DNA from 2 places in the Exiguobacterium sp. UBA7533 genome. Region 2 is predicted to be linked to the other one. Evidence: a T-box and tRNA genes for the amino acid it is inferred to sense, from the RefSeq annotation. Region 2 holds a T-box; the other holds one or more tRNA genes.

Region 1 (3,425 bases), on a different contig from region 2:
GTATGGTGTGACAGGCATTCTGAACTTCACGCCTGCACGGTTGAACGTGCCAGCGAGCGTTCGGGTTCATCACATCGATTTATCGATCGAGTTGCAGTCGTTAGTTTATTTCATGAAGCATTATTCGCAATCAGCTGAAGGAGTGAAATCATAATGGAAAACCTTATCCCGCTCACGTTAGGTATCGGACCTGCGAGTATCGGATTAATTGCTGTCGTCGCGTTGATCATCTTCGGACCGAAGAAGTTACCGGAATTCGGTCGTGCTGCCGGTCAAACATTGAAAGAGTTCAAGAATGCCACGAACGGCATCATGGACGACGATAAAAAGGACGAACCGAAAGAGAAGTGATTGAATCATGACGGTTGATCAAGAACAAAGCATGACGTCGCACCTAGACGAACTGCGTAAGCGGATTGTCTGGTCGCTCCTCATCGTCGTCGTCCTGTTCGCTGTCGCATTTCCGCTCGTCCGACCGCTCGTCCGTTTTCTGCAAGCGGACTTAAAAGAGCTCGGTATCGGATTAAATGCCTTCAACGTCGCCGATCCTTTAATGTTGTATTTGAATCTTGCGTTCATCATCGCGCTGATTTTAGCGTCACCGTTCTGGATGTATCAACTGTGGGCATTCGTCCGACCAGGGCTTTATGAAAAGGAACAAAAAGCAACACTGACATATATTCCAGTCATCTTCTTTCTATTTTTGGCTGGTGTAGCCTTCTCGTATTTCTGGTTGCTTCCTTTCTTGCTCGAAGTCTCAACGGATCTCGGGAAAGAATTGGGGATCGAGCAAGTCATCGGGGTCGAAAACTACTTCAGTTTCTTGATCCGGTTGACGATGCCGTTTGGTCTTCTCTTCCAATTGCCGGTCGTGACGATGTTCCTGACACGTCTTGGTCTTGTGACGCCATATTTCATGCGAAAGAATCGGAAATATGCGTATTTCGCGCTGTTCGTCGTTGCGGCATTGATCGCACCGCCGGACGTGACGTCACACTTGATGATCTCAGTGCCGTTGTTCGTTCTCTATGAAATCAGTATCTTGATTTCTGCGCGGACGTATAAAAAGGTCTTGATCCTCGAGCAACAGGCAGAGCTTGAACGACAGGCGGATTTGATGCGTGAATTGAATAAATGAATCGTGAATTCCTTCCAGCAATTTCGGGAGGAATTCTTTTTTATGAAAGCGTTATGTTTATATTGATAAAGCAGTTAGCGATGCGTATACTAAAGATAATTCATGGGGGCTTAGCTCAGCTGGGAGAGCGTTTGGCTGGCAGCCAAAAGGTCGTCGGTTCGATCCCGATAGTCTCCACCAAGTGCATACGTTCAACTCCTCGAGTGCTCGAGGAGTTTTTTTATGTTCCCAGTTAAATTCCTTCCAAATATAAAATGTCACCAAAAAGAAATAAATTAAAAAAATAGACAAATATAAATTGTTTATTTCCATTAACTTCATTAAACTAAAAATACAGAATTTTCTTTAAACTGTTTTATTAGTATTACTACTATGGTTTTACAGAAAAGGGGAAACGAACGCATGAAGAAGAAGATTGCACTTATGGCAGCCGTCTTAATGACGTCTTCCAATCTAGTCAGTGCGCAAGGTGCACTGTCCTCGCAAGACAAAGAGACGGGTCAAAAACCGCAGGCGCTCTCACTGAAGAAATCGGGGCAAGAAAAGAACTACAAACAATCGGATAAAGTCCGAGTCGTCATTGAGATGGAACAAAAACCGGCGATTCAAATCGCCCAAGCTCAAAACAAGCGGTATAGCACATTGAGTAATGCCGAAAAGGAATCGATCAAGGATCGACTCGTCAGCGTCCAAAAATCAGTCAAGTCAGCTATCGCTAAAAAGGCGATTCCTGTTACATATAAAGAAAGCTTCACAACCGTCATCAACGGATTCAGTGGTGAAGTGAAGTTCGGTGACATCGAAGATATCAAACAACTCGACGGAGTCAAAAGTGTACATATCGCGCACGAATATGCGCGCCCAACCGTCGATAAAGGTGCCAAGCCAGACATGCTGTACAGCAAGGACATGGTCAATGCGAAGGAAACGTGGCAGGACTATGGCTTCAAAGGGGAAGGAACCGTCGTCGCGGTCATCGATACGGGGATTGATCCATCGCACAAGGACATGGTCTTGAGTCCAGAGACAAAGGTGGATTTAACCTCTTCGAAGGTCGAGAGTGCGAAAGAAACAAAAGGCTTAAAAGGAAAGTACTTCACGGAAAAAGTACCGTACGGCTATAACTATGCCGATCACGACAGCGAAATCCGTGACTTAGGTGCGGGGGCATCGATGCACGGGATGCACGTCGCAGGTACGGTCGGAGCAAACGGGGATGAAGCGAACGGCGGCATTAAAGGGGTCGCTCCAGAAACACAGCTCCTTGCGATGAAGGTCTTCGGTAACGATCCAGGGATGCCATCGACATTTAGTGATATCTACATCAAAGCAATCGATGATGCCATCGCACTTGGAGCGGACGTCATCAACATGAGCCTGGGTTCGACGGCATCGTTCGTCAATGCAGATGATCCGGAGCAACGCGCGATCGTCAACGCGATGAACAACGGTATCTTGTGTGCGATCTCTGCTGGTAACTCGGCGTTTGCAGGTCATGGTGCGGGTAATCCATATACAGCAAACCCGGATATCGGTGTCGTTGGTGCACCAGGATTGACGAGCCAGGCGCTCCAAGTCGCGTCACTCGAAAATACGAAATTGACGCTTGAAGGCATGGCGCTGACGATCGACGGTCAGGATGCCGGTTATTTGGCATACCAAAAACAAGATTCGCCGAATCCGATTGCCGTCTTCGATAAAGAGAAGAAGGATGTCGTGTATGTCGGTGACGGTCAAGCTTCGAACTATGAAGGTAAAGACGTCAAAGGGAAAGTCGTCTTCGTCGTGCGGACAGGTGATTTTAACTACAGCATGATTCAAGCAGAAGCTGAGAAGCAAGGCGCAGCAGGTGTCATCGTCCGTGGTAAAGTCGATCATGGGGATTACGTCAGCATGGCGCTCAACAATCCGACGATTCCACTCGTGACGCTTAGCATCGCGGACGGGAATGATCTCGAAGCAAAAGCAAAAGAAGGCAAGGCAATCGCAGTGACATTTGACGGAAAAGCGGTCTCAACCGATAACCCGGTCGCAGGACAAATGTCTGACTTCACGTCATGGGGTGTCACGCCAAGCCTTGACTTCAAGCCGGAAATCACGGCACCAGGTGGGAAAATCTATTCGACGCTTAATGATAACGAGTATGGCGTCATGAGCGGTACATCGATGGCAGCACCACACGTCGCTGGTGGAACAGCACTCGTCATGCAACGGATTGCGAAGGACTTCAAAGTCACTGGTGCAACACGCGTTAAACTCGCCAAAAACATCTTGATGAATACATCGC
Region 2 (3,425 bases):
GGAAACCATACGTGTCATACAGACGGAACGCATCTTCGCCACTGATGACGTGCTCACCGTTTGCTTTAGAATTCTGAGCCACCGTGTTCAAGATTGCAAGACCGTCATGAAGCGTCTCATGGAAACGTTCTTCTTCGTTTTTAATGACGCGTTTGATGAAGTCCGCTTTTTCCGGAACTTGTGGGTAGAAGTCAACCATGACGTTCCCGACCGTATCAACGAGTTCATACATGAACGGACGTTCGATCCCAAGCATTTTCGCATAACGAACCGCACGGCGTAGTAAACGACGAAGGACATATCCACGTCCTTCATTCGAAGGAAGAGCACCATCACCGATCGCAAATGATACAGTACGGATGTGGTCTGCGATGACTTTGAATGCTACATCAAGTTTCGAATCATCACGGTAGATCTTGCCGCTGATTTCTTCTGTCTTATGAATGATCGGCATGAACAGATCCGTATCGAAGTTCGTCGGCACGTCCTGCATGACACACGCCATCCGTTCGAGTCCCATCCCAGTATCGATGTTTTTACGCGGAAGTTCCGTGTAGTTGCCGTGTCCGTCGTGGTTGTACTGACTGAAGACGATATTCCAGATCTCGAGATAGCGTTCGTTTTCGCCACCTGGATAAAGTTCTGAATCGTTCGGATCGTCTCCGAAAGCTGGACCACGATCGAAGAAGATTTCCGTATTCGGACCAGATGGACCTTCACCGATTTCCCAGAAGTTATCTTCAAGCGGAATGATCCGCTCAGCCGGTACACCGAGTTCAAGCCAGATTTGACGCGCTGCATCATCTTCCGGATGAATCGTGACCGAAAGACGTTCTGGGTCAAGACCGTACCAGTCATCACTCGTCAAGAGTTCCCAACCCCATTTGATTGCATCTTCACGGAAGTAATCACCGACAGAGAAGTTTCCAAGCATCTCGAAGAACGTATGGTGACGCGCTGTTTTCCCGACGTTTTCGATATCGTTCGTCCGGATTGATTTTTGTGCGTTGACGATACGTGGATTATCAGGAATGACACGACCATCAAAATATTTCTTGAGTGTTGCAACACCCGAGTTGATCCACAAGAGCGATGGATCCTCGACCGGCACGAGTGAAGCACTCGGTTCGATCGCATGCCCTTTGCTTTGGAAGAAATCAAGATACATCTGACGGATTTGTGCACCCGTTAATGGTTTTAGAGCTTTCATGAACAGTTACCTCCATTGGTTTTATTTGGACGCAAAAAAGCGATGCTTTCATCCCTGAAAAGGGACGAAAGCATCGCTTCCGTGGTACCACCCTCGTTCGTAAGCAACCTATTGCCTACCTCGAACATCTGATAACGGGGATGACCCGCAGGTGTTTACACCCGACTCCGGAAGGAGCTTCAAAGGGACTCGAGAAAGTGATTGCAGCAGACTCACTTCTCTCTGGACTCGAGTTTTCCTTTTACTTATCTTCCATCAACGTGTTACGTCCATTCATCTATCGTGATTATTACCTATCGAACAGCATCCGTCAAGTCTTTGTCACCCCACCGAGTCGTTCGATCAATCGTGTTCGGCGCCGGGGTTCCTCTTCTTGCGACGCTTTATGGAACGCACGCGGATCACCGAATAATAACAAACTCGATTTTGCCCGAGTAACTGCCGTATAAATTAAATTTCGGGAATGTTTGAACGCCCCCGTGAAATAGACCGGCATCAAGACGATCGGAAACTCAGATCCTTGCGCTTTGTGGATCGTAATCGCATAGGCGTGCGTGAATTGATCCCAGTCACTCCGGTTGTACTCGACCTCCGTCTGATCGAACCGGGCGATGATTTTATCGACTTTATCGACATTCTCTTTAGCGAAGAAGATATTGACGATTTCGCCGATATCTCCGTTATAGACGTTTTCTTCCGCATTGTTGACGAGCTGGAGAATCTTGTCCCCGGTCCGGTAAATCCGCGTTCCTTGTTTGACTTCCCGTTTCTTCGGTTCCTCCGGGTTATAGACGCGTTGCAAGGCGACATTCAATTCGTCGATCCCGACCTGACCCCGGTAGGTCGGCGCGAGGACCTGTACATCGAATTTCGAGTAGCCTTTTGCGAGTGCTTTTTCCGCGAAGGCCGAGATGCCCCGTAACGTCTCTTGCGGAGACGCAGTATAGAAGCGGCGATCCGCAAGTGGTGATAACAAATCAGCAGACGTCGTCCGGTTCTTCAAATCGTGCGCAAGACGCAATATCGAAGAATCTTCTGCTTGACGATGGACGACGTTCAAACGGACGACGGGAATTCCTTCCGTATCCATCAAGTCTGCCAGCACCTGTCCTGGACCGACGGATGGCAATTGATCGCGGTCACCGACGAACAAGATCTTCATGCCATTCGGGACGGCGCGAAGCAAACTCGATAACAAGTAGATATCAATCATCGACGATTCATCGATGATCAGTACTTTTCCCGTGATCGGCTGATCCTCATTCAGTTGGAAGTTCGTTCCGTCATACTTTAAGAGACGGTGAATCGTCATCGCCGGTACATCTGTTGCTTCCGATAGACGTTTAGCGGCACGTCCCGTTGGTGCAACAAGGACGTATGGATAGACATCCCCTGTCTTGACGCGACTCTTCTCAAGCGGCCAGTCATGAATTTCTTGCAACGCATGCAAAATTCCCTTGATGACAGTCGTCTTACCGGTACCCGGTCCACCAGTCAAGACCATCAGCGGCGCTTTGACCGCTAACTCGATCGCTTCTCGCTGTTGCGCGGCATATTCCATGCCAAACTGTTCTTCGAGGTGCCCGATTGCTTCAAGAATCGTCGCGACATCGACTTCCTGTTCGGCACCGTTTGCCATGACGCGTGCTAGCTCCTTCGCCGCTCGGACTTCCGCATAAAAGATCGTCGGTAAATACAAGCAACCTTCTTCAAGCTTGACCTTATCTTCAGCGAGCAACAGTTCGATCGCTTGTTCCAGCCGCTCTCCCGGATCTTCCCCTAGCAGACGGGGTGCCCGTTGCAACAGAGAGTCGACCGTCGCGAAGGCATGTCCCTCGCCCGCTTCTTGTTCTAATATATGCATGATCGAAGCAGCGACACGCTCTGGATGTAGCCCGACAAGTCCGAGGTGCGCGGCAATATGATCGGCTGTCTTAAAGCCGATCCCGTTTACTTCATACATCAAGGAATACGGATTCTCCCGAATCCGTGCCATGGCGTCGCCCTCGTACGCGGCATAGATCTTTGCCGCTAGCTTCGGTGTGACATCAAACGGTGCTAAGAACAGCATCAACTGATCGACACCGTATAACGTGGCGAGTCGATTCAATATGATGTCGGCTTGTTTTTGTTTCAACCCAGGCACCTGATTCAGTACCCGTTCATCTTTCAAAATGAGATCCACTGCGTCTTCTCCAAGAGCATCGACGATATT

Evidence for each region. The T-box of region 2 lies ahead of alaS (alanine--tRNA ligase). A T-box ahead of a tRNA ligase gene usually reads a tRNA of that ligase, here a tRNA-Ala.
Region 1: it encodes a tRNA-Ala, which carries the amino acid that the T-box ahead of alaS (alanine--tRNA ligase) is inferred to sense. The anticodon was not compared.

Annotation. Positions count from the first base shown of each region.
Region 1 is NZ_DLMP01000018.1:181,458-184,882, reverse strand. Features, by position in the region: gene B2U10_RS15445 (redox-sensing transcriptional repressor Rex) at 1-154, shown strand, start outside; gene B2U10_RS15440 (twin-arginine translocase TatA/TatE family subunit) at 154-351, shown strand; gene tatC (twin-arginine translocase subunit TatC) at 359-1,138, shown strand; tRNA gene B2U10_RS15430 (tRNA-Ala) at 1,243-1,318, shown strand; gene B2U10_RS15425 (S8 family serine peptidase) at 1,541-3,425, shown strand, end outside.
Region 2 is NZ_DLMP01000001.1:296,288-299,712, forward strand. Features, by position in the region: gene alaS (alanine--tRNA ligase) at 1-1,210, opposite strand, end outside; T-box leader at 1,268-1,478, opposite strand; gene B2U10_RS01555 (ATP-dependent RecD-like DNA helicase) at 1,521-3,425, opposite strand, start outside.